Regions from separate parts of the Microcoleus sp. F10-B2 genome, predicted to be linked through region 2. Evidence: riboswitches for the same ligand, from Rfam matches in the RefSeq annotation. Region 2 holds a riboswitch; each other region holds the start of a gene.
What was found. Region 2 has a riboswitch for cobalamin ahead of QUA99_RS15730 (DUF1636 domain-containing protein). Riboswitches for the same ligand answer to the same signal wherever they lie in the genome.

Region 1 (10,899 bases), on a different contig from region 2:
TTACCAGTAAATTAAGTTGAGGGGGTGCTGTACACCATCAACTTAAAAGATGGTATCAGTTATAATAAACTTAAATAAATCGGAGGTTCAAATGGTAACGCTGCAATTAAGGCAAATCAGTGTACCCCCAGGACATAGAGTGCTGTTCCATGATGTCAACTGGCAGGAATTTGAGGCAATTTTAGAAGAGTTGGGAGAACACCGTGCCTCTAGAATAGCTTACAGTCAAGGAACTTTGGAGATTAGGATGCCGCTACCAGAACACGAATTCAATAAGGAAATCATTGGCGATATGGTGAAAATATTACTTGAAGAACTTGAAATTGATCGAGAATGTTTTGGTTCGACGACTTTTAAACGAAAAAATATGTTACAAGGAATTGAACCTGACAACTGCTTTTACATTCAGAATCACGCTCTAATGATTGGTAAAAAGCGGATCGACTTAACTGTCGATCCGCCGCCTGACTTAGCAATTGAAGTCGATCTAACTTCCAAAACTCAACTGGACGCTTATGAAGCTTTGGGAGTACCTGAAATATGGCGCTATGAAAATAACAAGCTTCTGATTAATGTGCTTCAAGATGGGAAATATGTTGAATCTGAAATTAGTCCGATTTTTCCCAACCTGCCAATTATTGAAGCTATTTCTCAATATTGCGAACAAAGCCAAACAGCGGGCACGAGTCAAACTCTCAGATTGTTTCGGAAGTGGGTGAAAAACCAAATACAAAATTGATATGAAATCCCTATTGCCCGCACTTGCTGTCACAACTCCGGCTTATTTACGATCGCAAAAAAGCCATTTTCTCACAGCAAGCGTCCTAATCCCGCTGTATTTTTAATTTCGCTTTTGGGAAATCGAGAGAGAGTAAGGGTGTTGACCTTGAGCTCGATCGCCCACAAAAATAATATAAGTCCCCTTGTCCCCATAACCGGAAAATTCTACATTCCCCGCAGCAGCATTCGCCGGCAGCACGCAGAAACGCCCCCTCGGCCCCTGAATCATCAAACTTGGAGCTCCAGCGGTTTGTACTGCAATCCGCCAGTAAGGCAAATCCTGCGTTACTTCGATGACGTGGTTCGGTGCTTGGGAGACAAAACCGCAGTCGCCGCTATTGTTCGGGCCGCCGGAAACTCCAGAAACTCCCAGCGGTTCGGGAAATCCCGGGGCAATTTGTAGCGGTTGGCTCCGAAGGGCACCGGCATCCGCTAAAATCATTGCCAAGGCTAGGGTCACGATCGAGCTAAACCACAGTTTGCCGCGATCGCCCGGATAATGGATCTTCATGTTTCCTCACACAATGGCATTTGGTTCTAGTTCTTTGACGGTAGGGGATAATGGCAGTTCCGAACACATTAATCTAAACAAACTTCCGAATTTTTTTATGAATCCTCAACATAACTTCAATTGGCAGCAAGCGTTCGGAGAACTAAAAGCTAAACTAGAACGATCGCCACTCATTACACAAAATTCCGACAGCTATCAAGCTCTCGGAACCTTATACAATCAATTACTCGACAAGTTTCAAAGACTCCCCAAACCCGGGCAGGTGGCTGCCTTTGCCGTCGGAGCGATAATTGTCCTGACAGTCTTCAATAGCGTCGTACAGCTAATTTCCGCGCTGATGACTCTTGCCGTTCTCGGAGTGCTAATCTACATAGCATATAAATTGGCAATTTCCCCCCAGTCCTCAAATACTAACGACAAATAATAGGAATTTCTAAATATGGCTAACCCCACCGCGCCCAGCGGCATCAATCAACCCGATCCGTCTTGGCAAACACAATCCAAGCAAATGCCACTGCTGGTTCGCAGGTGCGGCGCTTGGGCCGTGGAAATTTCGTTAATTGCCGCCAGCGCCCTCGTTCCCTTCAGTATCGGGGCATTGGTTAACAGCGAATCTCAAACAGTGCCGCTCAATTCCTCAGTAGCAGCAGCATCCGAAACCGTCGCCCGTACTTTGGGCATACCCGTGCGCGATCGCAGCCCCAGAGTCGCACCCCTAACTAATCTATTCTGGTCAGGGGCGCTGCTGGCACCGGCAGTGTTAGCGGGGTGGCAACTGTTTTTGCTGGCGAGAACCGGTCAAACTCTCCCCAAACGCTGGTTCGGCGTCAAAGTTGTCACAGCGTCTGGTACTCCTCCGGGTTTTGGGCAAGTGCTAATTCGCGAAAGTTTGGGGCGCTGGGGAGTGCCTCTGGGCGTCGCTTACGGCATTTGGCGCTTGACGGGTGCGTTTCCGGATTTGGTGATTTTAGGGGGGCTGTGCGGCTTGGCAGTGCTCGCAGACGGCGCGGTTGCGTGGCGCTACAAACGGCAAGCGGGACACGATCGCCTCGCGAATACTTTGGTCGTCAACGCTCGATCGAATCAACTGTCTGACAATCCTGTCAAGAGTCCAGATTGGACTGAGGAAGACGCGCAGATTGCGGCTTTGGTTGTGACTCCACAAAGCGGGCTGAAAGTAAATCGCAGTTTGTGGAATTGGATGCGCCAACACCCGGGCACAACTTTAGTGATAGTTACCATCGGTAGCGCGGGATTGATTTTAACTTTGTTTGTCGGCACTCTCATCTACACTCAAAGTCAAGCAAATATGCGGGATTCGCGGCAGCGGAACGACGAATTATTTGTGGCTTTAGTCAGCAAATTGTCTCCCACATCAGCTAGCGGGGCAGCGGGCAGGCGATCGGCAATTTTGGCTTTGGGGGCGGTGGAAGACTCCCGCGCCGTACCGCTGCTAGCGGATTTGCTCGCTCAAGAAGACAACCGCGCCATGCTGGACGCGATCCAGCAAGCTTTAGTCAGTAGCGGGCCGAAAGCTTTGCCTGAGTTGCAGCGGTTGAATCAAGCCCTCAGCAACGACCTCGATTCCCTGCGCTTCGGCGGCAAAGCGCCGGAACGCGACTTAGCGGCCGCCCGCCAGCGAACAGTACAAAGGGCGATCGGCAAAATTCTCACAGTGTATAGCAGCCAGCTCAACGGCGCGGATCTCAGCCGCACGGATTTAGCTCAAAGCCCTGCCGGCCCGTCTCAGTTTACTTTAGTATTAAACAAAGTTGACTTGTCGGGAATTAAGCTGAGAAATGCCAATTTAACCAATGCCAGCTTGCAGGGAGCTCGCTTTTACGGCACCGGCGAAGACAGGCGTCCGGCTACCTTTGACGATTGGATTTCTGACTTGAGCGGCGCTAATTTGGAAGGAGTAAATTTGACCGGGGCGTCTTTGAACAGTGCTGTAATGAACCGGACTACTTTTGTGCGCGCTGTCCTGAACAAAGCTAATTTGTCAAGCGGCAATTTGAATTCAGCTAACTTTAGCAGTGCTATTTTAATTGGAGCAAATTTGCAGCAAGCACTGTTAAAAAATGCAAGTTTTACCGGGGCAGATATAGGAAGCGCGAATTTGTCGGGAGCAGATTTGTCAGGTGCGCGTTTGGGCAAAGTGAAGGCTCAAGGCGCTCAGTTGTCCTTGACAAATTTGTCTAAATCGGAATGGCAAGGTGCTGATTTGTCCGGTGCTGATTTGAGCGGCGCGAACTTACAAAATGCCGATTTGAGTTCGACTAAACTCGCCAACGTGAATTTAAAAGATGCTCGGTTGCAAGATGCGAATTTTCGGAATGCGGAGGTGAGTTCTGTTGATTTCAGGGGCGCGAATTTAGCGGGAGCGAATTTTAAAGGCGCTGTGTTTCTGGGGAAAACAGCTCCGGATCAATTTATTCAAAGTCCGACTGGTAGTAAATCCGGTCGGTTCCAAGGAGTTGATTTTGCGGAGGCTAAAAATTTAGATAAAAGTCAAATTGCTTACATTTGTTTGCAGGGGGGGATTCATCCGAAGTGCCCGCAGAAAAAGTAAGGATTGGTTGTTAGCGAGTAGGGTAATACAGTTGAGCAAAGAACTGGTAGGGTAAAATTATGAGCGTTAAGCGAATCATTTATCTCATCCTAGCAATTCTGGGGCTTGTGCTGCCTTGGTACTATAACTTACAGTTTTTTAGCCATGCTGGCTTGCTCGACTTTGTAAACGAGAGTTCGGCTAATCTTGCTGCAAAATCGGTAAGTTTAGATTTGTTTATCGCAACTCTAGCAGGAAGCACTTGGATTTACGCTGAGTCAAAACGATTGGATATAAGTTTTGTAGGGCTGTACATACTTCTGGGTGTGCTGGTTTCGTTTTCATGTGCTTTCCCGCTTTTCTTGTTTGTGCGGGAAACCAAGCTGGAAACATCAAGTGAAGTCTCAAGTTGAAAAGTTGTTTAACCGGTTAGTGCCGCGCAGCACAATAATTCGGTGCAGGCGATCGAGGTATTGTACAATTTCCGGTAAAATCACCGTTATAGGTTTGTAGTGACGGCGGAAGTGCTCAGAATTTTATGAGGATTAAATTCCTCACTACAAACCAACTTAATGGTTGTCATTCGATGTGGCATAATACTAATAGCAATTTCACTCATTTTTTGGTAAAAACTTTTGGCTTGAGTTTCATTCCCCCTGCCCAACCTACTACTGCATTGTTTATTGAAATTGCTATTATATCCTTTCCGGTTGCATCGGTATTTGTTCAAATTTCAAACAGCTAGTTGTCAGGAAAGCATAATTTTAGTCAACAGCCAACAGTCAACAGTCAACAGCCAACAGTCAACATTCAACAGTCAACAATTCCGGAGGAGTGCAACCGGAATTGATATCACGCAATAGCATCCGAACTGACAAGATTCTCAAATTGCGCCAATAGCATTCCATCACTATTATTTGGAATTCCAAAAATTTTAGGTAGCTGACCTGTTTCAGCGAGAACTTGTCTCACTTCTCGGTTAGATACATCGGCTAGATTTTTGTTATTTAGAAGCGCATTAATCGCAGCGATACCCACACCTTGACCAACTGCGGCGTTGAATTCAACTATTCTGCCGACAGAACAGGCCAACCCTTCAAATCCAGAACACGGACTGACTACTGCCAGGTTAGGAACGTTTTTAATTAATGCGTGGCGGATGCCAATATTAAAGATAGGCTGTTTAAAACTCAGACTTTTAAACCATCCTAAACTGTTTGCTTTCTCGCCAATACCCGGGATGCCTCCGCGGACATCAAAATGATAGCTAAATGTTGCCAGTGCCTCATTAACTGGTACGCCACCTAACAGCATTTGTGCGCCAGTTAAAGGTTCTACAACTCCCGTCACATTGCCGGCGTGTCGGATATAAAGTTCTGAGGCATAAGTAACAGAAGTAGCCCCCAAACTCCTCAGCCAAGTTGTAAGAAATAACATCTCCTTTTGCATATTAGCCGTGGGTTTGCTTCCGCTTCTCGCTAAGGCTTCTGCTTCGCTGGCGCTGACTGCAAATAAAATCGCATTCCACGAAAGTCTTTGATTTGGAAGTATTGCTATATTTCCCTCATCTAAAATTACGCCGGTTTCAGGAAAAGATAGTTTTATTCCTCTAAAGGAGTGGTAAGCTACAGACAGAGCCGGCGAGCGAACATCTATGTAATCGTTACCCGCCCACAGAGTTTTGAGATTGCCTCTAGTGTCGATCATTTCCCGCCGAAGTTCTTCTGCTAGTTTGGCATCCTTGCCTGCTGCGTACAGCAAAAAATATTGACTCTCGGAATCGGCGAGGTTTGTGAAGCGTTTGAGATAAATGTAATCGAGTTCTTTCAGTGCTCTTGCAGTGAGTCCTTGGGTTTCAAAAACGAGGGTGACTGGAAGTTCTGAATTAGGCAGACCAAATGTTTCAAATCCCTTCAGCTTTCTCACGCCGGCGGCTTGAGCTAATTCGGCATTGACAGTGGCATCAATAAATTGCTTGCCGGCATAAACTATGCCTTTAGATGTGGTTATACTGGCAATTTTCTGACCTTCTTTGTTGACTGATTGAATTTCTACTTTGCTGAGGATATCGACTCCAGCTTGTAACAGCATTTCTTTCAGCGCTGCACTGGCTTTGCGGGGGTCAAGTGCAATTGCGGTGACACCGGATTTTTGCAGGAACTCTTTATAGATTGCCGCCGGTGAACCAAAGATATCTAAATTTAAAGATTTTTGAAGTTCTTCACTAATCTGACTTCTATCTAAATAAGCAAGGCCGCCTCTTACCAAATGCCCGCCAATTCCTTCTTGCAAGCTTCCTTTAGACATCAGCAGAACTCGCGGATAACGCTTTGTGCGGCGACGATATTCTCTGGCCGCCGAGATAACAGCTAGAACTCCTGGAACTTCATCACCAAAGCCGATGACATCGTAAGAACGCAGATCCACGACCATTGTTTAATAACCTCTGCTGATTGTCATTTTTTCGAGCTGCATCTCAATGTTTTCCGTCAAACTCTCTGTTTTTTTCAAATCTAGCTGCATCTTTCCTGATTTTTGCGATAAATATTCACATATTCCTGGATGCAGCAACCGGGTTTTTTCCAGAAAAGCTTTCGTTGAGGACGATCGACCTCGGTTGAAAAACCCGGTTTCTAAGCGTCCAGAGTCCGTCAGTCTGGTGCTCTTGATTGCCATCAACTCAGATTATCAGGATCTATCCCCAACTCTCGCAATCGCTGAGCTAATCGATCGGCGCGCTGCGATTCCTGTTGGGCGCGCTGCGATTCCTGTTGGGCGCGCTGCGATTCCTGTTGGGCGCGCTGCGATTCCTGTTGGGCGCGCTGCGCTGATTCTTTCACCTGTTCTTCAGGAGTCAGATAACGTTTTCCATTGGCATCATACCAATACAACCACTCCCTTGTCACCCCAGAATAATTTCCCCTTTCACAACCAATCCCCAAACCAATTTCTGGCATCCAAACTGGATGTCCTGGCTGTAATTCATACTTCCCATTGACTAACTTATGTACTTCCAAACGGGGTTTACGGCGGCGGCGGGAAGAATAAATGACGTAATAAAGTACGCCTAAAGCTTGATATTCCTCCAACTTTGTGCTGTATTCCTTGCGATAAGTTGGGGAAACTACTTCCAGCACAAAAGTCGGCAAAACATTTTCATCCCACAGCACGTAACTGGGACGCAATTCTTCATCATAAAATCTTTCTACACCTAAACTCAAGAAAGCATCTGGCACGATGGCAGGTTTTTCTGGGTGATGGTAAATACCCATATCTATACCAAAAAACCAGTCCATGCGTTCTGACCAAAGTATCAGCAAGATTGCTTTTAGCAATCCCGGTATTAATTCTTGCAGTTCGTTATCCACAGGTGTTTCATCTGAGTCTGGTAGTTCGTCGGCTGAGGGCCAGTGCCTCGGAAAGTTGTAATCTAACATGGTGGCTTTCCTCAAAACTAATTAATATTATACCGTTGATTTGTTTGGCGATAGTATTGATTGAACGAACCGCGAAGACGCGAAGGAAAAAAAGAAAATAGGATAGGTAATTTTGACTGAGTTAATCTGAATGAATTTTTGTAAAATATTTGCTGAGACTTACGCGATCGACTATACTAAGCCTAACGATTCGGTTCTAATGGGGAGCAGCCATTAGAGGAAACGGGGAAAGTTCGGTGCAAGTCCGGCGCTGTCCCGCAACTGTAATGAAGGTCATGTCGCTTTCTGAGTCAGGATGCCCGCCGATGTGTTAATTTACATAGTCTCATCTGCGAGGTTCAGCGTGAAGACCGGAAATCGGAAATTGGTCAGCTTGGGATTGATGGCTGGCTTGAGTTGTTATATTGTCTTGGGCTCGGCAACGCCCGCCGCAGCTATGCACATTTCGGAAGGTTTTTTGCCGGTGCAATGGGCTGCGTTTTGGTGGATGGTGGCGTTGCCTTTTTTTGCAGTAGGTTTGCGATCGATTACTCGCATTACAAAAGAACACCCGGAACTTAAACTATTGCTTGCTTTGGCGGGTGCGTTTACTTTTGTGCTTTCTGCTTTAAAAATTCCCTCGGTAACGGGCAGTTGTTCTCACCCAACGGGTACAGGTTTGGGTGCAATTTTGTTCGGCCCTTCGGTGATGGCGGTACTGGGGGCTTTAGTTCTGCTGTTTCAAACGTTACTGTTAGCGCATGGCGGCTTGACAACCCTGGGAGCGAATATGTTTTCGATGGCGATTGTCGGCCCTTTCGCTGCCTATTTTATCTATCAATTGCTGTTGCGAACTGGCAGGCAGCGGGCGGCAATTTTTTGTGGGGCAGCTTTGGCAGATTTGCTGACTTATGTGACGACTTCGATTCAATTAGCATTAGCTTTTCCCGCAGCAAGCGGCGGTTTTATGGCTTCGTTTCTCAAGTTTGCTGGCATCTTTGCTATCACTCAAGTACCCCTGGCGATTAGTGAGGGATTGCTGACTGTATTAGTCTGGAATTGGCTGCATTCTTACGGAAAGCCGGAGTTGGAAACTTTGAAATTATTGAGACAGGAGTCATAAGCCGTGAGTCAAAAAAACACAAGAAATCAGCAAGCTACTTCACAACAAAATTGGATGTTGGTAATTGCTGTTATCGCGCTTGCCGTTATGCCCCTAGTTTTTGTCCGGGGTGAATACGGCGGAGCGGATGGGGAAGCACAGAAAGCGATTGCGGAAATTCAACCTGACTATCAACCTTGGTTTAACCACTTTTTTGAGCCTGCTAGCGGAGAAATTGAAAGTTTGCTGTTTGCGACTCAAGCGGCGCTAGGGGCTGGCGTAATTGGGTATGCGATCGGGCTGTACAAGGGGCGCACGGAATCTCATAAATCTGATGATGAATCGCCGTCGGAATAAATGGCGAATAAACGGCGAATAGAATTCGCTTCTGCACATACAAAGTCCGCCTGCGCGGACTGGAAGACTTTGGAATGAACCATCAGATTGACAGTCTGGCTTATACAAATCGCTTGCGGGGGTTGCCGCCATCTCACAAGTTATCCTTTGCGATCGCCCTTTTAATTCTGTCTCTGGTTTCTGGGGCGATCGTCCAATTGTCGATCGCCCTTTGGTTGGCCGTCTGGATCGTCGTCTATGCAGGGATTCCGGGGAAACTGTATTTGCGGTTGCTGTCGCTACCGTTGATGTTTTTGCTGACAAGTTTGCCTGCTTTGGCGCTGGGTGCGGTTGCGGGCGATCGTATCCCCGCAATTGGGTGGGATATTTGGCAAGGTTGGGGCATCAGCACCGGCACTTTTTATCTGTATGTGAGCCGCTCTGGCATATACCAAGTGAGCTTGCTGTTTGCCCGCGCCTTCGCATCGACAAGCTGTATGTATTTCATCCTCTTGACGGTTCCATTTACCGAAATCTTGCAGATTCTCAGACAATTACGCTGTCCAGAGTTGGTCACAGAACTGCTATTACTAATGTATCGGTTTATTTTTAGCTTATTGGCGATCGCCGATGAACTTTGGATAGCCCAAAACTCCCGCTGCGGCTATCGCACTTGGAAACTGGGAATGCACAGTTTAGGCATTTTAATCGGGCAATTGCTTCAGCGAACTTTGGAAAACTACCGTCAAGTCTCGCTGAGTTTAGCGTCGCGCGGCTTTAATGGAGAACTGCGCGTTTGGAATTCTTACCCTTATAAACCTTCGCGAAGATATACATTGGAAGCCGTGTTTGGTTGCACGGTTTTAACTTTGTTAAGCGCGGTATTTCAACGCTAAATTTATTGTTATTTCTGGACGAATGGGGGCCAGAAACCGGGTTTTTTACCGAATCTACGAGCTATAACGTGTCTTTTCGTAAAAAACCCGGTTTCTTTGGTCGGAGTGGGTAAGTCCTGCATTATATTCACGATTAGGAATGAGAATTAAATAAAATCCACTTTTCCTGTTTGTTGTGGGATGGGCGTCCCGCCCGTCCCCGATAGACGGGCGGGACGCCCATCCCACAAATATGTGTAAATTATTTAATTCGCGATCCTTAGTAGCGGTGGCGGTGGCGGCGGTTAATATCAACGAGACTTACGCATCACAAGCAAAGAAACCGGGTTTTTACTGAATCTGCGGGTTGTAACCAAGTATCCTCGTAAAAAACCCGGTTTCTGAGTACCCGCGCGTCCAGGGCTATTGTTGATTATTTTCCTATTTTTGTTAGTTTAGCGGGCCGGATTTGAATCAGGGCGATCGCACTTCCTGCAACAGTTATTACAAATATGACTTTTATGAACTAGATCGATGAATTAAATGAATTGACGTGAACAGTAATTTGTGGAAAAATTACTGTATCAAAATAAACAAAAAAATCATGGATCAAAATACTGACAAAAGAAAAAACCCACCGCCCATTGTTTTTATTATTGCCATCGGGTTAATTGGGTTGGGCGCATACAAGTTCCTTCCCGGTTTATTGAATGCCAAAAATTCAAATACACCTCCATCGACATCGACATCGACATCGACATCTACACCGGCAACGATCGCATCGGGAGCGATTGGCAATCGTATCAGTTTAGGAAATCAGATATTGCTGACATCCTACGCAACACCTGACAAACAAGCAGGAGTTCAAGCTTTTGCTGAGGGAAATTACCAAGCTGCCGCCCAATATTTTCAGAAATCGCTGCAACAAAATCGCAACGACCCGGAAACCATTATCTATTTGAATAATGCCCGTTCCAGCAATGGTTCTTCCTTGAAAATTGCTGTCAGCGTCCCCATTGGTAGCAACCCCAATGTTGCCCAAGAAATCCTCCGAGGTGTTGCCCAAGCTCAGGATGAAATCAATACTAGCGGTGGCATCAACGGCGCAAAACTGCAAGTAGAAATTGTCAACGATGACAACAGTCCAGAAGTGGTCAGAGAAGCTGCAAAAACATTGACCAAAGATCTGACTGTACTAGCAGTAATTGGACACAATGCTAGCAACGCATCTCTCGAAGCTGCTCCGATCTATCAGCGAGAAAAACTGGTAATGGTGACACCGACGAGCTTTGCCAATAATCTATCAGGATTTGGCAGCTACATCTTTC
Region 2 (10,899 bases):
ATACTTTTGACCCGCTGGGGGCGCAAGCGTCCGGTTTACCTGTAAACTGGATTTATTTCGGGATGATTTCGGCGATTACGCTGACGATTGTTGCGAGTTTGCAAACTGTGGGAGCGCTGTTAGTAATTTCGCTGTTAATCGGGCCGGGAATTACGGCGTATTTGTTGGTAAAAGAGCTGCATTTAATGATGGGATTGGGAGCTACTATTGGAATTACCGCTAGCGTGACTGGTATGTATCTCAGCTATTATTTGAATATGCCCTCTGGTGCGGCAATTGTATTAGTTGTTTTTGGGTTATTTTTAGTAGCTTTGCTGTTCAGTCCCAGTCAAGGGATTTTAACAAGAAAGAGAGGATAAAACTCCTGGATGCACAGGCTCTATCTGTTGTGCATTTTTTACGCTTACTTACGCAAAAAGTAATTTAACGCCCTACTTATAGCAATCCTAAATCATTTGCATAATTATTGTAGGGGCAATCCCACGCCCGGTTCCCCGATAGATAGGGGGTAGGCAAAGAAAGGCACTACCCCTACAAATTTATCTGAATCATTTAGGATTGCTATATAGTAATCTAGGATTTTGTAAAGAGCAAGTTCAGTCCAGGACGCAATTCGACGCTCAGAAACCGGGTTTTTTACTCGATGCAGTCTGCAACGAAGTAGACGCTCGAAAAACCAGGTTTCTCGGCACCCGTGGGTAAGTCCTAAAGTTTTCAATTTTTATGTTTTGGTCAAATGGATGCCTATGCGAACTTAGCGCCGCCCGAAGCCTTTACCGCCCATAGATTTATGACCAAACCAGAAATTCGCCTCGACAGCCGCCAGCGACCAGAAACTGGCCTTCGGGATGCCATTCGAGACAGGAAAAACCGCCCTCTGCACCTTCTAGAATTTGCAGCAATTGTTCTGCTTCGTACCACAAACAAACTTGACCGTCTGCGGATGCGGAAGCTAATAAAAATGTGGTAGGTTGAAAGGCGATCGCATTTACCACTTTTTCATGCACCTCTAACCCCCAACCTTCCCAACCGACTCTTTCATCAGCGTCTCTTTCCCAGACAGAAATGCCTTGAGAACTCGCAGCAGCTAACAAAGGTGCACCCAAAGAATTAGTTTTATCCGACCAAGCTAACTCCCGAACTTTCCCCGGAAAACCCTGCATTACCCACGGTTCAAAATTGCCCCATTCATTAACAATGAGAGTATTGTCCATATTGCCACAAGCTAAATATTCCCCTTGTGGCGACCAAGCAATTGCGCCGGTTGCAGAAGGTACTGATAAAATTTCCGGGTCTTCGTCCCAGTCTTCGCCATGCCAAACTTTGACGCCTTGATAGCCGCTAACTGCCAGATATTGAACCATAGGATGCCATGCTAAATCTAAGATAGATGATGAGTCGAAATTCAGCGTTACTTCAACAACATTATCCTCAGCATTCCAGACTTGAACGCAGCGACCCATACTGAAAGCTAACTGATTGCAGTTGGGACTCCAAGCTAACTTATCAACCCAGACGCGCTGGTTATCCAAAGCAGCAATTAATTCCCCAGAGTTAACGCGCCAAATTCGCACTTTTCCATCTTGTCCGCCAGCAGCTAGGAATTGACTGTCGCGGGAAAAAGACAAGCAATCGGCTGATTTACCCGTGGCAGTTTGTAGCGGTTGCAAGGACAATTCATTAACTGCCCCTACTGCCGCCAGCATCACTTCGCCCGCAGCGGAACAGACTCCTAAAGTTGTACCGTCCGGCGACCAAGTAACAGAAGTTACATAGTCAGACAGCATTTCTTTAGCGTGAAATTGCAGGGTTAGTTCACTTTTATTTGTCTTTTTGTTACCCATATTTATTGAATCTGAGATGTTGCAATATTCTTAAGAACGGGCAAGATGCCCGTTCCACAAAAGATGAATTTTCTGCTTGTGGAACAGGCATCTTGCCTGTTCCGTTTCACAAAAGATGAATTTTCTTTTTGTGGAACAGGCATCTTGCCTGTTCCTAAAATGCTTATTAAAAATGCTTCAATATGTCAGTTAAACCAGACATTTACAAAAATCCTCTCGCAATTGATTTTCATTTAAGTTGCGACCGATGAATACGAGTTCATTTTTCGGAGTTTCGGTAGCTTTCCAAGGTCTATCCGCCCGGCCATCGAACACCATATGTACTCCTTGAAAAACAAATCGCTTGTTGTCTCCGGCGACATTCAAAATGCCTTTTGTCCGAAAGATATTCGGCCCTTGAGTTCGCAACAATTCCTCAATCCAATCGCTGAATTTGTTGCCATCAATAGCACCGGATTCTACTATTGCTACGGAAGAAACTGTTTCGTCGTGTTCGTGAGTGTGTTCGCCCAAAAAGTCGGGTTCGATTTCTAATGCCCGGTTCAAATCAAATGCTTTGACGCCCAACAAAGCATCCATTTGTAATTCAGCGTTGCGGGTGCGGTGAATTTTTGCCATTGCATTCATGGCGCGAATTCGCTTTTCTAATTCTGCCAATTCTTCCTCTGTCACTAAATCAGTTTTGTTGAGCAAAACTACATCCGCGAAGGCAATTTGTTCTTGAGCTTCGTCTGCGTCCCAGTGCTGCCAGATATGCTTGGCATCGACTACGGTGACAACTGCATCTAGCAGTAATTTGTCCCGCATATCTTCGTCTACAAAAAATGTTTGAATTACGGGTGCGGGGTCGGCTAAACCTGTGGTTTCGATGACTATGTGGTCGAATTTGTCTCGCCGCTTCATTAAGTTGCCGATAATCCGAATTAAATCGCCTCTGACTGTACAGCAAATGCAGCCGTTGTTCATCTCGAAAATTTCTTCGTCGGCATCTATTATCAGTTGGTTGTCGATGCCTACTTCGCCGAATTCGTTGACGATGACTGCAACTTTTTTGCCGTGTTCCTGTGTTAAAATCCGGTTCAGTAGCGTAGTTTTGCCTGCGCCGAGATAACCCGTGAGAACGGTAACAGGAACTGATTCGATCGCACTAGCAGTCACCATACTTGACCTCGATTATTGTACAATGATAACCATTATCGCTATTTTATACCAAACTTGCTGCTAGTAGCAAGTATATTAAAAAATGTTAAGAGTTTTTAACTAGAGGAATACGCAGTCTTTGGTTCAAGGCTTACTCATGGGGCTAGAAACCGGGTTTCTACGAGTTTTGGGAACAGGAACGAGAAATATAGGAAGAAACCCGGTTTCTGAGGTCTACCCATGGGGCTAGAAACCGGGTTTCTACGAGTTTTGGGAACAGGAACGAGAAATATAGGAAGAAACCCGGTTTCTGAGGTCTACCCATGGGGCTAAGGATTAATGACTCATGACAATTAATTGTTAATCATAGCTGCAATTTGCTCTCGTTCTAACTCTCGACCGATCAGCACTAATTTGGTTTGGCGGAGTTCGGAAGGTTGCCAAGGACGATCGTAGAAATATTCTATGCGATCGCCCACACCTTGCAACACCATCCTCATCGGTTTCTTGGGAACCGCTACAAACCCTTTAATCCGATAGATTTCCTCCTGCTGCATCAAGGATTGCAGTTTTTTCACCAAAGCTTCAGGTTCAAATTCGCGATCGGCAATAAAGTAAGTTGAGTTAATATCATCATCGTGTTCGTGTTCCTCCTCAGTGTCGTGGTGACTTGGGCGAGACTCCAAATCATCCTCAACCGCCGCATTAAATCCCATTAGCACATCAGGGTTAATTTCGCCAGCTTTGCAGGGAACAATTTTCACACTCGGACGCAATTCTTGCTGCAACCAGCTTTGAACTTTCTTGTGAGTTTCCGCATCTACCCGATCGACCTTCGTTAAAAGTACCATATCGGCACAGGCTAACTGGTCTTCAAACAATTCCTCGATCGGAGTTTCGTGATCTAAACTAGAATCAGCCTGCCGCTGTGCCATCAAAGCATCGATATCACCGACAAAAGTACCGCTAGCAACAGCTTCGCAATCGACAACAGCAACAACACCGTCCACAGTAGCACCGGTGCGAATTTCCGGCCAGCGAAAAGCTTGAATTAAAGGTTTAGGAAGTGCGAGGCCCGAAGTCTCAATTAAGATACAATCAATTTGTTCTCTGCGCTTCAACAATTCCTGCATAGTCGGCAAGAATTCCTCTTGAACAGTGCAGCAAAGACAACCATTTGTTAGTTCAACAATATTGCTGCTAACATTTTCTTCTTCGTCGCAAACTTGGCAATCGCGCAGCAGTTCTCCGTCAATTCCGATTTCGCCAAATTCGTTAACCAGAACAGCAATGCGGCGACCTTGATTATTTTGCAATAAGTGGCGAATTAATGTAGTTTTGCCGCTACCGAGAAAACCAGTGATGACAGTAACAGGAATTTTGTGCATTGATAATTTTGTGCTTATTTGGTGATGGGATATCTCGTTCCCAGGCTATGCCTGGGAATGCTAATCTGTAGCAATCCTAAATCATTTTTGAATTTCTTACTCCCTCCCCTTAGTAAGGGGAGGGTTGGGGTAGGGTAAAAAATTTACTACTCATTTAAAATTGCTATAAAGGCTCTGCCTCGCTGGAACAAAGGAGCGCTTTTAATACGAGGCAGAGCCTCTGCGTATGCGTTAGCAGGCAAAGCCTGGGAACGAGAAGCAAAAAACTAAAGCCCTTACTACAAACCTATCTAATTTGGTAGTGGTGGAATCTTTGCTAAAACCCCTTTTTTCAGAGCTTGAGGACGCTCAGACCAAGGCAACAAACCGTCCGGTTTAGCATAGTATTGACCCGCGCATTCGAGTACCGCCTCGACGCTTTCCGACTCATTTGCTGGTAAATCGCCAAACAGATAAGTGTACTTTCCGACAGCAGCAAAAGACACCGCACAAGAGTGACTGCAAGCACTCATGCACTCAACTTCTTGAATCTCAAATTTATCGGAAAACTCCCAATCTTTAGCGAGTTGCGACAAATTTTCCATTAATTGTTGACCGCCGCTTTTGCCTTCTCGCTTGCCGTTTTTCCAAACACTAGCGCAAGCAGTGCAAACAAATAGACTGTGCTTTGTGCGTACAGCCGTGTTAATTCCATCCATCATCCGTACCTCGCAGATGCGTTCAAAAGTGAGTTAGATATCGGCGGGCATTCTGACTTAAAAAACCCTAACGGTTTCCTTACAGTTGCGGGACAGCGCCGGACTTGCACCGAACTTTCCCCGTTTCCTCTAGCGGCTGCTCCCCGCTAGAACCGATCGCGAAATCACATCATACCGCACTTGCCGCCAATCGATTTTAGATTTTAGATTTTAGATTTTAGATTTTAGATTTCAGATTGGAGAAAGCGACCGCAGGGATAACTCTGGGGACTGATTTAGTAGTTTGTAGGGTGCCAGGCGCGCACCCTGCAGACTATAAATCAAGCAGTTTCGTGCTGCCTCCATGCGGGATGCCACAGCAATTCAGCAGTCGATCGCTTCTCGACCATTTCAGGAGTAATCTTACAGTGAGCCACATCCTTGCGAGAAGGCAACTCGTACATCACATCTAGCATTAACTCCTCTAAAATGCTGCGGAGAGCTCTCGCGCCGGTTTTGCGCCGGTAGGCTTCCTGGGCTATTGCCCGCAGCGCTTCCGGCTGGAATTCCAACTCCACGCTGTCCATCTTCAACAGCTTTTGATACTGCTTCACCAGCGCATTCCGGGGCTCGGTCAATATCTGCATCAAAGCTGCTTCATCCAGCGGCGAAATCACCGTCACGACCGGTATCCGCCCGACAAACTCAGGAATCAAACCAAACTTGACTAAATCGTCCGGCTGTACCTGCTGCAAAATATCAGCGGCCCGCTTGTCTTTCGCCGGCAAAGTTGAGTTGCTGTCGCTTTCTGTTGGCTGAATAAAGCCTAAAGATTTTTTGCCCAAACGCTGTTCAACTATTTTTTCCAAACCGACAAAAGCACCGCCGCAAATAAATAGAATTTTGCTAGTGTCAACTTGAATAAAATCTTGGTAAGGATGTTTGCGGCCGCCTTGCGGGGGCACGTTAACCACCGTTCCTTCCAACATTTTTAGCAGCGCTTGCTGCACTCCTTCTCCCGATACATCCCTAGTGATCGAAGTGTTTTCGCTTTTGCGAGCAATCTTGTCAATTTCATCAATATAAATAATGCCCCGCTGCGCTGATTCGACATCAAAATCGGACATTTGCAACAACCGCAGCAAGATATTTTCTACATCGTCGCCGACATATCCAGCTTCAGTCAGCGTCGTCGCATCCGCTACAGCAAAAGGGACTTCGAGCATTTGCGCCAAACTTTGCGCTAACAAAGTTTTACCGCAACCTGTGGGGCCCACTAGCATGATGTTGGATTTTTGCAGTTCCACATCGCTGTCGGGGGAAGGCTTGTCGCTATCTTTAACTTGGTCAACGCTCAAGCGCTTGTAGTGGTTGTAAACTGCTACAGAAAGGACTTTTTTTGCTGAGTGCTGGCCGATGACGTGGTTGTCTAAATGCTGCTTGATTTCTGTCGGTTTTGGAATTTGACCTAAAACAATTTTCGATTTGTTCGATCGACCCGGGCGCCGCGTTCCTTGTCCCTGAGACTCTCGCACCTCTGATTGGGGAATCTGTTGACCAATTGTTTTGCTGGAGTCAAAGAACTCCTCCTCTAAAATTTCATTGCACAGTTCCACGCATTCATCGCAAATGTAGACGCCGGGCCCAGCTATTAACTTGCGGACGTACTCTTGCGACTTGCCGCAAAAGGAGCATCTCAGATGGGAGTCATATTTTGACATATTTGCCTCTTACTTTACGGTTGCGGTTGCTTGTTTCTACTGGGGAAGTTGCCGCGCGATCGACCTTAGCTTTGCCCTAGAAAGGTTTCCCGATCCGACACCCAAGCCAGTCAGTCGATTTTAGATTTTAGATTTTAGATTTTAGATTTACTCCACAGATAAATTTTGGAGCTGAACTAGGGTCTAAAATTTGGGTATCTGCACGACTTAAGTCGGGGGCTTGTCTCCGTTTTTTGGCGGAGTCAAGCTTCGCGATCTCTATTTCTAACTTAACACTTTTGAGGCATTAGTCATTAGTCATTAGTCATTCGAGCAAATTTGAATTTTTAATTTTCACTTGAAGGTAAAGTGGCACGGGCTTACCATTTTTTGTATTCCAAAAATTTTCCCGACATAATTATTTTCACTCGATCGCCTTTTGGGTCTGCTTCTTTCTCGACATCCATAGTAAAGTCGATCGCGCTCATAATCCCGTCACCGAATTTTTCGTGTATCACTGCTTTGAGCGGCATCCCGTAAACCTGCATAATTTCATAGAAACGATAAATCAGAGGGTCAACTGGAACGGAGGCATCCAAAGAACCTTTTAACGGAGGTTCACAGAGAACCGCAGCCGTCTGACTGTCTAGTCCCAAAGCCGAGACAATTTTCTCGGCTTCATCTTCTGATGCGGTTGCTTGACGGTAAAAAACCGCCGCAATCCAAACTTCGTCGCGACTCAAAACTTTTTCCAAGTCGGCAAAACTAATTCCCTTAGCTTTTTTAGCAGCCAAAAGTTTTTCTGTAATTTCTGAAATTGCCATTAAATCTTCTCCAACTAACTACTGTGCCAGATGTTAAATCTTTCTCATGTTTTGGTATTTTTGTCAATACCAAGCTGAGAAAAAAACAGAATTGATAACTCGGAACTTCAGCAAAAGCAGCTCTCATCAACGGGAGCGTCTCATATTTGTAAAAACACTTGTTCTGGCTCCTTCCTTCTGCCTCTTGCCTCGCAGCAAGAGAGCCTCAAAACAGAGATTTCTAGCTTGGCTGCTTTCATTGATCTCCTCCCTCATCACCCCCCCACAACTCATACAATTTTTGATTTTAGATTGTAAATTTTAGATTGGCAACGACTGATGACTGCCAGGGTTGAGAGCTACTCAACAGTTGCATTCTTTTTTTAACCGGTATCACAACGGATAAATCCCAAAAAAATAACTCATCACTTCCCTGGGGCAATGGTACAGTTAGCAGTATATGCAGTACAAGTTACACAGGGAAAGGCAGTCGGCAAGCGACCGAATTTTTATCGTGCTAGCGTGAAGCTCAATCTTCGCTCCCACAGCCAAAGCCCCTTTACCTCTGACAATCGGCAACTGACAAAAGTATGGAGATTCAGACCAAAGATTACACCATCCTGTACGATCGCGCTACCCAAACAGTGACCTGCTGCGGCTCGTTCCGGCTCAGCCAGATGGAAGAATACGCGCCGATCGTCGATCTGCTCAACGAAGTGGCTGAATCCTCGCCAAACACAATTACTCTAGACTTGCGAAAACTAGAATTTTTAAATAGTTCTGGAATTAACATTGTCTCAAAATTTGTCATCAAAGTGCGCCAGCAAAAAAATATTAAAATCGCCATAAAAGGCTCTAAACACATACCCTGGCAGGGAAAATCCCTCAAGAACTTGCAGCGGCTGATGCCTTCCTTGCACTTAGAATTAGAATAGTAAATCGAAAAATGTAAAAATCAGTGCAGGCTAAGTCCGAGCACCAAGATCTGGGCGACCCAAGTTAATGGGAATAAGTCACAGTTAAGTTACCACCAAATCGTAAAAAAACTCTCAACAGACTAAAAATTACCAATTGTCAATTGCTATGCAGGAAGAACCATCGAGAGAACAGCTACTTTTGGACGTTCAGCGACTGAGTGCGGAACTTGAAAACTTGAAGGGCGAAAAGGCTGACCTAGAAATTTTGCTGCAGACTACCACCGAACATTCCGATACCATGGAAGCTGACTTGCTCGGCAAAGCTAAGGTGGCAGCGCTCTCAAGCGAAGAGCAGTTTCGGGCGATCGCCTCAGCAACTCCCGTTCCGGTATTGGTTTCTCGCCTCTCGGACGGCTTAATTCTGTATGCCAACGCTCAATTGGCTTCTCTGCTGAACATGCCCCTCGAAGAATTGATCGGCAGCAGCACCCCAGACTTTTACGTCAACCCGAGCGATCGCCCGAAGATCATAGAGGAAATTACCACAAACGGTTATGTCAAAAACTACGAACTCCATTGCAAAAAGGCAGACGGCACTCTCTTCTGGGCGATGATTTCAGTTCAGTCCCTTCAGTTTAACGGCGAACAGACCGCATTGTGCGCATTGTACGACCTCACCCAGCGCAAGGAAGCAGAACAAACCCTCCAAGAGAGCGAAAAGCGGCTCCGCCGCCAGAGTCTGGCTTTGTTGCAGCTAGGTAGGCAGAGAACTTTCAACAGCGGTGCGCTGAATGTGGGAATTCGCGAAATTACCGAGGCGGCAGCCCGCACTTTGGAAGTGGAAAAAGTCAGCGTCTGGCTTTACAACCATTTCAGATATGGAACTCGCTACCCGACAGATCCCCAGCTAAGTTTTACAGAGAGAGCGCTCGCCCACAACCAAACAGAGGCAATCGATACAGACGCAGCCCCAGAGCAAGAGGAGGGGGGCAATCATTCTAAGTTTAAAATCCCCAGCCTCAAATTAGTTTGTCTCGACTTGTACGATCGCACCCGCGAAAATCATTTGACCAGCGAATCCATATCCGCAAGCGATTTAAAATTTTCAATTTTAGATGTCGAAGGCGACGCACCGGGCGAAAACTTGCGATCGGACAAAGCTTTAGAACCTGCGCCAAACACTCCAAACCCTCTAAAAACAAATTTGTCCCGCTCATCTGCGGTAGCGGAACCTTCCGCTGTGCTGCCGAATGCCACCAAGCCCAATTCATCCATATTAAATGTAGCAATTAGGCTCGGCGGCAAGATCGTGGGCATCCTCTCTCTCGAACATATCGGCGCGCCCCGCCAGTGGGCTCTGGAAGAGCGCACCTTCGCCGATTCTTTGGCAAATTTGGTAGCACTGGCGATCGAAGGATTTGAACGCCAGCGGGCTCAGGAAGCCCTCTCCAAAGCCAAAGCGCAGCTAGAAATGACCGTCGATCAGCGCACCGCTCAACTCACCGCCGCCAATAAACTGCTCCGCATCGAAATTGCCGAGCGCAAAAGAGCCGAAATAGCTTTGCAAGAAGCCTTACACAAAGCTGAAGCAGCTTCCAGAGCTAAAAGCACTTTTTTAGCCAATATGAGCCACGAGCTGCGGACGCCGCTCAATGCCATTATCGGTTACAGCGAAATACTACAAGAAGAAGCACTGGAATCTGGACTCGAAAACATCATTCCCGATACCCAAAAAATTTATAATGCCGGCAAACATTTGCTGACTTTAATTAACGATATTCTCGACCTTTCTAAGATAGAAGCCGGTCGGATGGAGCTTTATTTAGAAAATTTTGACCTCGGCAACTTAATAGAAGAAGTCGTTGCAACTTTGCACCCTTTGGTCGAAAAAAATCACAATCAATTGCAAGTTTCTTGCTCGGGGAATTTGGGAGCGATGTATGCAGATTTGACTAAAGTCCGGCAAATTCTGTTTAATTTGCTATCCAATGCCTTGAAGTTTACCGAAGGTGGCACAGTGGTGTTGAGCGCTACTCGCAAACCAGTAGAAGGCAGCGATTGGCTTTATTTGCAGGTATCTGATACGGGGATAGGGATGTCGGCAGAACAGCAGCACGGTTTGTTTGAACCTTTTATTCAAGGGGATGCTTCGACTACTCGCAAGTACGGGGGCACCGGTTTGGGATTGGCCATTAGCCGCTTGTTTTGCCAGATGATGGGCGGCGATATCTCTGTTGAAAGTCAGTTGGGTGTTGGATCTAGTTTTACTGTTCACTTAAAGGCAAAAGTTGATATTAAGTAGAACGGCGTAAATATTTGTAGTTGGAATGAGGCAGGAGGCAGCTATGCTGAAGGCAGGAGGGAAGAGGGTTTCAGCCTCATTTATTGTTCTTAACACAGTTGTGTTTTTTCCCACACACTTACTTAGTT
Region 3 (10,899 bases), on a different contig from region 2:
GCCCATTGTTTTTATAATCATTTTCGGCTTAATTGGGTTGGCCGCATACAAGTTCCTTCCCGGTTTATTCGCATCCACAAGTTCAGATACACCTAGATCGGGAACGAGTCCATCGGGTGCGAGTCCATCGGGTGCGATCGCAACTCGCATGAGTTTAGGAAATCAGATATTGCTGACATCGCAAACAACAGCCGAAAAGCAAGCAGGCGTTACAGCTTTTGCCAAAGGAGATTACAAAGAAGCTGTTCTAAAATTTCAGGCTTCGCTGCAACAAAATCGCAACGACCCGGAAACGGTAATCTATTTGAATAATGCGAGAGTAAGCGATCGCACTTCTCTGAAAATTGCCGTCAGCGTGCCGAGCGGCAGCAACCCCAACATCGCCCAAGAAATCCTCCGAGGTGTCGCCCAAGCTCAAGATGAAATCAACACTAGGGGAGGAATTAACGGTGCCGGTTTGCAAGTAGAAATTGTCAATGACAATAACAGTCCAGAAGTTGCAAAAGAAGTTGCGGCACTATTAGCAAATGACCCCAAAATTCTAGCGGTAATCGGACATAATGACAGCAATGCCTCTTTAGCAGCCGCTCCAATTTATCAGGAAAAGAAACTGGTGATGATTACACCTACCAGCAGTACGAATAATTTATCAGGTTTTGGCAGCTATATTTTTCGGACAGTCCCCAATACTCGATCGATGACGGCTCCTTTAGCAGAGTATATCGTCAAACAAGTCGGCAAAACCAATATAGCCTTCTGCTACGACTCTCAAGCTGCTGGCAAGGCTTCGTTTAGGGATGAATTTATTGCTTCTCTTTCAGCATCAGGTGGCAGATTAGTTCCTACTGTCTGCGACTTGTCAGCGCCGACATTTAATCCTAACACTGCGATCGCGGATGCTGTTAGCCAAGGTGCACAAGGATTGATGGTAGCATCCCACGTAGATCGCATCGATCGCGCGATCGATCTAGCCCGTGCAAATCAAGGCAAATTAGCGCTTTACAGCAGTTCAACTCTTTACACCTTTCAAACGCTAAAAGACGGGCAAAAGGACGTTGACGGGCTTGTTTTGCCCGTTCCCTGGCATCCTGAAACTAATCCCAACAATCCATTTCCTACAAATGCCAGTCAGCGTTGGGGAGGCGTTGTGAATTGGCGAACCGCAACGAGTTTTGACGCTACTCAAGCTGTCATCGCTGGCTTGGGGCAAAGCAATACGCGGGAAGGGTTGCAACAAGCACTCAGAAATCCGAATTTCTCGGCCGCAGGATCGAGCGAGGATGTGAAGTTTTTGTCCACAGGCGATCGGGCTGGTAAGCCGATTTTAGTGCAAGTTAAACAAGGAGGAAGCACTGGCTATAACTTTGTCCCGTTGCGGTAAGTTTGTTAAGTGCGATCGCACTCACATCTTGCACATTCTCAATAAGTCTTTCAGGGGCGGGCTTTCCTGCCCACCCCACAATAAAATTCCCTCTTTGTGAAACAGGCATCTTGCCTGTTTCTTAGCATGATTAAAATCTACTTTTCTGTTGAATTAGCAAAATTTTTAATATAAAATGAAATGAGTAGATTAAAGGAGAGCGTTGTGTATGATCGCGCCAGTTGAAACCAAAACCTACACGGCCCAGGAATATCTAGAATTGGAAATCAATTCTCAGGATCGGCATGAATTTATCAATGGGGAGATTGTTCTGATGGCTGGCAGCACACCGAATCATAATGAAATTACCAGCATCTTAAATGCTATTTTGAGGGTGAGTCTCAAGGGTAAACCTTACAGTATTTTTGCATCGGATCAGCGACTTTGGGTTCCGCAGCTTAACAATTATACTTATCCAGATATGATGGTTGTGGCGAAACCGATCGAGCTGCAATCTGGACGGACGGATACAATTACCAATCCGCTGCTAATTGCTGAGGTGCTGTCTAAAGGTACTAAAGCTTATGACCGCGATGAAAAGTTTGCTGCCTATCGCAGTATTCCTAGTTTTCAGGAATATTTATTAATCGACCAATATCGGCTACAGGTGGAGCAATACTCTAAAACTGATGCGAATAAGTGGATCTTTTCGGAATATAGCTGTATGGGCGATCGGCTGAGTTTAACATCTGTTGCTGTGGAAATTTCGCTGGCCGATTTGTATGAAAATATTGAGTTTGGTGAATAGGCGGACGGTTTTTTGTCAAATGTTCCAAATAGTGGTAATATTCCCGTATATCGATCGGCTCTGATGGAGAACAGCCATCAGACGCAAGGGGGAAAGTTCGGTGCGAATCCGGCGCTGTCCCGCAACTGTAAGGAGATTTTTGCTTCTCTGAGTCAGAATGCCCGCCGATTTGTTTACAATCATGTTTTTCATCTGCGAGGTATGGATGATGGTGAGTTTATTATTTTTTTTATTATTGGATTGGGATTTTTTAACCGCAGATATCAGCAGATAAACACAGATGAACGCTGATGTAATTTGATTTGTGTTCTAAAGGGTATCTTATTTTAAGGGAAATGAAAAGAAATGCGAGTGGAAGATAGTGTTTGGCAGGGTAGTTTTGGCTACTGGCAAAACTTGTTTATTCATCAGAATATTTTGTCGATCGGACATACTGCTTGGAACGGTTTTTTGCATCGAGGACGAGGCTTGGTTGCTTGCAAAATCAATACTCCCATTAACGGCTCTGTGAATTGGAGCGTAGATACTATAAAGTACGATCTGCAATTTATTTCCGACTTGGAGGCAACCGTTTATTTGCAACAACTAGAAATAGAGGAGAACACTGTTTCAAATCTGCTCCAAATCATTGCTGGCTACGAACCAAAGGAAGCAATTATATTTTTGTCGATCGCCAACGCTCAGATTGATATCAATTTGTTGCAAAAGTTGGCAATTTCTCCTGTTGAGTGCTATGAACAGGTATGCAAGCGCTGGGAAGAATTTCAACTCTGCCCAAAATCCTAAAACTTACTAAATTTTCCGAATGTCGCAGCCAAAATCAATCGAAATTTCCAAAGTAACTCGCTACCAAAATGCAGCGCTTAATTACTATTTGGGTCTGACAGATTCGCCCTACCTTCACTACGGCTATTGGAAAACCCTACCTGTGCCCGCTGAGGAACTGACGATCGCACGATTGCGCGTCGCTCAGCAAGCTTACACAGATAAACTCTTGGATTTTATCCCCAAAGACATCAAAACCGTGCTGGATGTAGGATGCGGGATAGGGGGAAATGCGGCTTATTTGCTCGATCGAGGTTTTGGAGTGGAGGGGCTCGCACCCGATCCGTTCCAACAACAGCGCTTTCTTCAGTGTACGGGCGATCGGGCAATTTTCCACCTCACGAGGTTTGAAGACTTCAAAGCAACCCATTTCTACGATCTTATTCTCTTTAGCGAAAGTAGCCAGTATATGTCGGCTGTTGATATTGCTAAGGGTGCTGCCACTGCCCTCAATCCTGGTGGTTATGTACTGCTTGCCGATATGATGCGCTCTGATGTTAACTATACAGAGGGAATGTTTTCTAACTGTCACGTGGTGAAAGAGCTTCAGATTGCATTGATGCAAGCGGGGTTCAATGTAGTAAAAACTGAGGATATTTCGGCTCATATTTTACCGACGATTGACCTGTATGTCGATACTTTCCGCAGGTTTGGACTGAACACAATGATTTATGTTGCGGATTTGATTGCGATCGCAGTTCCTCCAGTCCACAAATTCCTGCGTTGGATATTTCGTCGCTGGTTCAAGAAGCTAGTGGTTGAAGGATTGGAGGCGGGCCAACTTTTTGAGCAGCATTTGTGTTATGAAATTCAACTTTGGCAGTTGTCAAAAATAGATGAAAACTGACACAAATACAATGGAAATTGGTAATCGGTAATCGGTAATTGGAGGCAGAGCCTCCGGGTATTTATTCCCAGGCAGAGCCTGGGAACAAGGCTATAAAAAATAAAAAATAACGAATATGTCTGAATGGATTCTCGAATTCGATCGCACTTCCTACTCATATCCCTGCGGTTCGCGAGTGGCAATTCAGGGTTTAAATCTAAAAGTCCCCGCTGGGAAACGGTGCGGGCTGATAGGTCAAAATGGCTGTGGCAAAACTACCTTTTTTTTGTTAGCAAATGGCTTATATCAACCGCAACAGGGAATCATTAGCTGGCAAGGTGAACCCTTTCGCTACGATCGCAAATCCTTGATGCAACTGCGCCAACAAATCGGACTCGTCTTTCAAAATCCCGAACATCAATTAGTAGCTTCGACGGTAGAAGAAGATATTTCCTACGGGTTGTACAATTTGGGTTTGGCAGAACCGAATATTGCGAGAATGGTGCAAGAGGCGATCGACCAATTCGATCTAAGCGAACTCGCCCGCGAACCAATTCACAATCTCAGTTTGGGGCAGAAAAAGCGGGTGTCGATCGCCGATATCATGGTTCTCAAGCCCAAACTGCTGCTGCTAGATGAACCTACCGCCTATCTCGATCCGCGTCACACCCGACAATTGATCGGTTTACTCCAACAAATTCACAGCGCCGGAACCACGATCCTTTTAGCAAGTCACGACCTCGATTTCATCTACCGCTGGGCTGATTGGGTGTTTGTAATGGATCGAGGAAAACTAATTTTAGAAGGAACACCGGAAACCGTTTTTGCTCAGCGGGAGGTTTTGGAACAATTGCAGCTTGGCGTACCGCTGGCGATCGAGCTGATGGAGCAAATAAGGGCGATCGTTGAGAAAGATGATAACTCAAAAAAGCACACTTTTGAGCTGTTGCAACAACAGATTTTACAAGCGCGGCGGCTGCTTTAATCATCAGTAGTAATAATTGCAGTTACCAAAGCTGTGATGATAGATGTTATAACAGTTGTAAGCATATCTTCTAATCCTCAAATAACTTTTTTGGGTCAAAATTTACTTCTCCTATCATCGCTTCTGCGTCGGCGAAAGCTGCCACTAATTTTTCGGGTGAGCTACTACCAGTGTGAAATCTTATTGATTCAGCTCTTAAGTGTCTTTGAGCTTGACGAAACCCATTGCCTTTTCGTTTAACATCTGTTGTGTTAATCAAGGCTAATGAAATTGCGCTAATTGCAGAAAGCACTTTTGTTCGATGAGTTCCGAGTTCTTCAACAAAGGTCGCCACAAGTAAAGATGACACGATTTAACTTACTCCCAAAAACAGATAAATGAAATGGAAAATATAGGCATACTGATGCCATTTTTTGAATTGAGCATTAATTTTTTCCGGGATTTCTTGCATCAGGAAAGTCAACTATTAATTAAATGGGTAAATTGTTGAATCAGGAGAAATTGAGATCGCACCTGCCAGATTCATTTCCGGTTATTTAGTGAGGAAATAAATGGGTGATGGCGTGCGATAAATATGGCGATATTTCTTGTTATTAATTAACAAAAATGCCCGATTTCCATCTACTAGCTTTCAGTTTTTGCTGCATCACTTCTTAATAAATAAAACTGAGATTCAAGAGCCTTCAATTCTTCTGTACCTTCTACATACTTAACATCAGTCAACAAATTATTAGCTTGCGCTTGAAGAATACGATAGGCTCCCGCTCTTTGTTTAACGGGAAATGCGTTTCCAATTGATTGAATAGCAACGATAACTCCGCCTAGAATGCCAGTAGCTATCTTTTTGTCTTGCTCGTCTATTCGATCCCAGGTAGACAAAAGGGTAATTATTAAAGTAAGAACGATCGTGGTAATTGTCAAACCTCCATCCCAGTTCCGATTGATTCGTCTGAGCCGAGTCATTTCTTGAGTTAATTCCTTAACTTCCTTCTCTAAATATTGTCTTTTGTCCTCAAGTGAAGATCGACTTGATTCTTTAACTTCATTCTTTAAATATTTTGTTTTTTCTGGAATTACAGATTGAGATTGCATTTTTTATTCTCCTCTCATTTTAAAATTTGCACCAATTTGAAGTAGATGCACCTTATGCTGAGAACAGTCAGTACAACAGATTTTACAAGCACGTCGTCCGGCTGCTTTAATCATCCATATAACTCAACTTTACTTACTCTTTTCCGTGTTCAGAAGAATTTGGTTTAGTCTCAAGGCTAGAAGAATGTGGCATTTGATTAACCTCCTAAATGTTTAAAAATATCTACAGTCCCCAGTCCACAACTAACAGGCGTGGATCGTACTTGCGGAGCAATTTCACAAGTTTTCTTAAATCATCAATTGTAGTAGGACACACACATCCTGCACTGCCTGCGCTTCTACCACTTTGAATCCAGTTCCAATCAGCATGAAAGCCGAAGTCATCGCGACAGCCAATATTCTTTAGCCTACAACTTTCTTTAGCCTTTTGTGATTTAACCAGCTCTACCCATACAGGTCCAAGTCCATCTCCATCTATGGGGTGTGAAGCATTGTAATTGTCTTTGCCACCTGCCCAGTCGATATCCGAGATGTAGTAGTTATCTTGTGGGATAGGTGCCAGATTGCCCGGTTGACTTTCAGGATCATCCCACATTAAAAATCTCTGAGCACCCGGTACACCAGAAATAACGTCTAATGAATCAACAACTACATTCCCTTGAGGATTTACGAAATCGAGTTTGCAGCATTCAAGTCCTTCGTAGGCATCTCTTGGTGTACGTGTGAGACGGCAGTATACACCTCCATCTAGCCCAGATGAATGTACAGATATCTCTCCACGCGCACGTTTGAGAGCATTCTCTATTGCTCTCTTTGTCTCTGGCCCTACTTTTCCATCAACTCGGCTAAGAACTTCGCGGGTTTGAAAAAGCTTGACTGCGCTCTCCGTAATGTCAGTAAATTCGTTAGGCTGAGAACCTAAACGAAGAAATTTGAGTCCTGCTAGAGCGCAATTAAGTATGTAACAGTCTTCTCCAATATGTCGTTTCTGAAGGGTACGAGTGAACGGTAATGGTACGGGAGCAGGTTTATAGGGAAAATCTCCCTTCGGCGGTTGAGCCAAATCTTTAGGCTTTGTGACAAAGCCTATTGCTGCATCTATATCTGAAAAACCATCGCGCCGAAATAATTTTTCTTCGTCGTTTCGACGATCGACCAATCCTGGGAATGGTCTTCTTGTGCCATTATCTTCACCATGTACCCAACGATCGAATTCCCTGACTGCTCCTTCATAATTGCTTTTGTTTAGCTCCCGCAACAGAGTTGACTCACCGAATGCACCAATCCCGATGTTGTAAGTGAAGGAAACAAGAGCATCAAACATACACTGCTTGAGCGAAACTTTGCATAAGCGCTCAACATCTTCTGCTTTTTCCCGAACTTCAATCTGTAACCATCGCTCTGCTTTTTCTCGGGTGATAATATCACCCTCTACAATCGGTCTATTGAGATCCAAATGCTCAATAGAGCCATAACCAATTGTCCAAATCCCAACCGGATCTAGGTATGCTTTAATCCGTCCATCAGAAAGCTTTTTATGGAGTCCTTCCCATTTTTTGATTAGTTCAAAGCATTCGTTAGAAGGTTTCATATTTTTCCTCTAGTGTCAATGTCTTGAATGAAGTTTAAATTTCAACAGTCTGAGCGACTTTTGCTCTGCCTTAATTCAAAGAATAAACCCCCCCGATCGCCCTGCCGGTGAGAAAAAGTGACAGGGTTTTGTAAACTTACGTAAATTCACTCAATCGATTTGAGATTTGATATCTGAGATTGTGCAATTAACCTCATCCAAAATCCGGGTTAAATATCCCCCTTATTTTTCAGTCTCCGAATGCGAACAAAAGCTTGTTTAGTATCGGTTTAAACCGCCAAGTATAAAAGGGATTACCTTGCGGTTAATTCAGTCAATTTGTTTTCTTTCCTGAACAGCAACTCGCACTCATGAAACATCAGTAAATTTACTGAATAGGTCAAATTGGCAAGCTATGAAAGGACAAGAGGCGATCGCCCTAGTTGATAGTCTGTTACAATCCGCAAACAAAAAGCAAAAACTCAATGACATTCAATCCCGCGTCTTTCTGGAAACTTGGGAGGGATACTCTTATCAAGAGATAGCCGATCGCTTAGCTTACGAACTCGACCATATCAAACACGTCGGTTCGCATTTGTGGCGAAATCTCTCTCAAATTCTTGGGGAAAAAGTCTCAAAGCAAAATCTTCAAGCAGTCTTGCGCCGCTACCAGCATTGCAGTGCGGGCATCTTGCACGCTAGCGAAGCAGATAGCACCACTCAAGATTGGGGAGAAGCGATCGATGTTTCCCAATTTTACAACCGGCAACAGGAACTCGAAACATTAGAAACTTGGATTAGCGGCAATTCTACTCGTCTGATCGGTATTTTTGGACTTGGCGGTATCGGCAAAACTTCTCTGTCTGTCAAACTCGCTCAGCAAATTCAATCTCAATTTGAATTTGTGATTTGGCGGAGTTTGCAGCAAGCACCAACCTTAGATGTTATCCTCAGCAATATTTTACCGATTTTAACTAATTCATCAGCCACAAACAATCACTCTATTGATGCTCTCATGGAACAGTTGCGACAAAAACGCTGTTTGTTAATTTTAGACAATCTGGAGTCGATTTTGCAAGGGGGAAATCGCAGCGGACAATATCAACAAGGCTATGAAGATTACCGACAGTTATTGGCGCGCATTGCTGACGAACCTCACCAAAGTTGTCTGATTTTAACCGGACGAGAACAACCGGGGGGGTTTGCTGTGCGATCGGGCGAAAATTTACCCGTGCGATCGCTCAAACTCTTCGGAGTTTCACCGCCAGTATGCCAGCAAATCCTCGCGGCCAAAGGATTAAAGGCAACGCTATTGCAGTGTCAAGATATTGTCAATTACTTTGGCGGCAATCCCCTCGCCCTCAAACTTGCTGCAACGACTATTAAAACACTTTTTGGTGGTGATATTCACGCATTTTTAGTGCAAAAAAATACTGTTTTTAGCGATTTCTGGGATTTGCTCGATCGCCAGTTCGATCGCTTGTCACCCCTGCAAAAACAAATCATGTACTGGATCGCCATCAATCAAGAAGGAGCGACCCCTGCGAAGTTAAAAGCGGAAATTTTGCCCAAAGTTTCGGGACGGCAACTGATGGAAGCATTGGAGGGGCTGGCTGAACGATCGCTCATCGAAAATCGGCGATCGCCCGACAATACCGCACCGACAAGTTTAACGCTACAGCCTGCGATCGTCGAGTATGTCAGAGAACGCTTGCTCCAAACTGCTGAGCAAGAAATTATCGCAAACAAACTTAACTCATAAAAACTCATGTTTTAATTGAATCCTAAACCCAAGACTAGATCGGCGACTCATAAATTAAACTGATTTTGTATCCTTTAATTGAATGTCTCTTAACCCATTTTGCAACTGCAATTCAACTCAAACAGCACCTCGGCAATATTTTAGCTTAGTTGCGCGATCGAACAGCAAGCCAGACAGATTATGCTGCGGTTAATCTGCTGAATTTATCCAGTCATCTCAAAACCGATATCAGATCAATTCCGGCTGCGCCGAAATGATAAGCCAGGACACGGCAGTGCCGTGTCCCTACGCCAGATTTATTGTAGGGACACGGCACTGCCGTGTCGTGATTTTGGGTGATATTAATTCCGATGCAACCGGAATTGATATCAGAGGCCTTGATTGCTCTTAGGATTTACGCAGGGGTGGTCAGAAACCGGGTTTTTTACGAAAATACTGCGTTGTGGCGCGCAGATTCGGTAAAAAACCCGGTTTCTTTGTCGGAGTGCGATCGCGAACTGATTAAGTGCGATCGTACCAACTTTCCAGCGCCAAGCGGTGAACTTCCCGCCAGCTAATATTTTTAAGTCTGGCAATTTCCGCGCAATCTTCGTATTCCGGCTGCACGTTAACAATCGTTTGTCCAGACTTCGCAACTTTTATTTGCACTTCACCGTATTCTGTTTGAACTGCCTGGATTTCCCGGTGCAGAATAGTTCTCTGTTGAGTCGATCGCCTAATTCCCAAAGTAGTAGTCTCGCGAAAGATCGCAGCTTCGCAAGCATCCTCAAATTCGGGATGACAAATCGCAGTTAACAAAACCCCCAGCCGCGACTTTTTCATCACAATTGGCGCAGTGAACACATCCAGAGCTCCGCAGGCAAACAAAGCATCAAAAACATAGCCGATCGCCTGCGGACTCAAATCATCAATCTGCGTTTCCAATACCGCAATAGTTTCTAAGGAATTGGTAATCGGTAATTGGGAATCGGGAATGGGGAATCGGGAATTAGTAGCCGTCTTTCTCCCACTCTCCCACTCTCCCCCTCTCCCCCTCTCCCCCTCTTCCTTCTCCCCAATCCAGAGGCGCAAAATATTAGGAATTGCCAGCATTCGAGAACCTGCACCCAAACCGATCGCCTGAATTTGCATCGACGGTGGTGGGCCGAAAGCAGAGGCGAGAGTACAGGCGATCGCAGTTCCCGTAGGCGTGCACAATTCGCGATCGATCCCGTTGCTATAAACCGGCACTCGGTGCGTTTCCCACAACCGCATCACCGCCGGCGTCGGCACCGCTAACTTACCGTGGGCCGCCTTCACCGTACCTGCACCAGTCGGCATCGCCGAAAAGTAAAATTCGTCAATATCCAACCAATCCAAACCCAAACAAGTACCGACAATATCAATAATTGCATCCGTCGCCCCCACCTCGTGAAAGTGAACCTCGCTTGCGGGGATACCGTGTACGGCACCTTCTGCATCTGCTAATTTGCGGAATACTGCCAAACTCCAGGCTTCCACGCGCGGAGGCAATTTTGCCGAGACGATGATGTGCTCTATTTCGGGCAAGTGGCGGTGATGAGTGTGGCTAATTTCGGCATCTGCTTCGCCGTGACTGTGAGAATGTTCTTCACCGTGATGATGGTGGTGGCGGGCGTCGAAAGTCGGGGATTCCGTTTCCGAGGGATCGAG

Region 1: another riboswitch for cobalamin. It lies ahead of QUA99_RS10680 (energy-coupling factor ABC transporter permease); the one in region 2 lies ahead of QUA99_RS15730 (DUF1636 domain-containing protein).
Region 3: another riboswitch for cobalamin. It lies ahead of QUA99_RS10650 (hypothetical protein); the one in region 2 lies ahead of QUA99_RS15730 (DUF1636 domain-containing protein).

What each region holds. Positions count from the first base shown of each region.
Region 1 is NZ_JAUBTB010000021.1:25,803-36,701, reverse strand. It holds gene QUA99_RS10720 (Uma2 family endonuclease) at 92-739, shown strand; gene QUA99_RS10715 (hypothetical protein) at 842-1,291, opposite strand; gene QUA99_RS10710 (hypothetical protein) at 1,290-1,715, shown strand; gene QUA99_RS10705 (pentapeptide repeat-containing protein) at 1,731-3,863, shown strand; gene QUA99_RS10700 (DUF2834 domain-containing protein) at 3,923-4,255, shown strand; gene QUA99_RS10695 (FAD-dependent oxidoreductase) at 4,695-6,275, opposite strand; gene QUA99_RS10690 (hypothetical protein) at 6,279-6,518, opposite strand; gene QUA99_RS10685 (Uma2 family endonuclease) at 6,518-7,279, opposite strand; cobalamin riboswitch at 7,454-7,600, shown strand; gene QUA99_RS10680 (energy-coupling factor ABC transporter permease) at 7,662-8,381, shown strand; gene QUA99_RS10675 (energy-coupling factor ABC transporter substrate-binding protein) at 8,385-8,717, shown strand; gene cbiQ (cobalt ECF transporter T component CbiQ) at 8,792-9,592, shown strand; gene QUA99_RS10665 (ABC transporter substrate-binding protein) at 10,176-10,899, shown strand, end outside.
Region 2 is NZ_JAUBTB010000036.1:38,776-49,674, forward strand. It holds gene QUA99_RS15710 (metal ABC transporter permease) at 1-359, shown strand, start outside; gene QUA99_RS15715 (WD40 repeat domain-containing protein) at 789-1,844, opposite strand; gene QUA99_RS15720 (GTP-binding protein) at 2,034-3,005, opposite strand; gene cobW (cobalamin biosynthesis protein CobW) at 3,338-4,372, opposite strand; gene QUA99_RS15730 (DUF1636 domain-containing protein) at 4,663-5,073, opposite strand; cobalamin riboswitch at 5,096-5,242, opposite strand; gene clpX (ATP-dependent protease ATP-binding subunit ClpX) at 5,391-6,770, opposite strand; gene cynS (cyanase) at 7,130-7,573, opposite strand; gene QUA99_RS15745 (slr1659 superfamily regulator) at 8,143-8,487, shown strand; gene QUA99_RS15750 (ATP-binding protein) at 8,636-10,771, shown strand.
Region 3 is NZ_JAUBTB010000021.1:14,055-24,953, reverse strand. It holds gene QUA99_RS10660 (ABC transporter substrate-binding protein) at 1-1,381, shown strand, start outside; gene QUA99_RS10655 (Uma2 family endonuclease) at 1,590-2,168, shown strand; cobalamin riboswitch at 2,207-2,351, shown strand; gene QUA99_RS10650 (hypothetical protein) at 2,514-2,954, shown strand; gene QUA99_RS10645 (methyltransferase domain-containing protein) at 2,974-3,840, shown strand; gene QUA99_RS10640 (ATP-binding cassette domain-containing protein) at 3,956-4,804, shown strand; gene QUA99_RS10635 (hypothetical protein) at 4,875-5,153, opposite strand; gene QUA99_RS10630 (hypothetical protein) at 5,429-5,896, opposite strand; gene QUA99_RS10625 (glycoside hydrolase family protein) at 6,120-7,487, opposite strand; gene QUA99_RS10620 (NB-ARC domain-containing protein) at 7,882-9,228, shown strand; gene larC (nickel pincer cofactor biosynthesis protein LarC) at 9,730-10,899, opposite strand, start outside.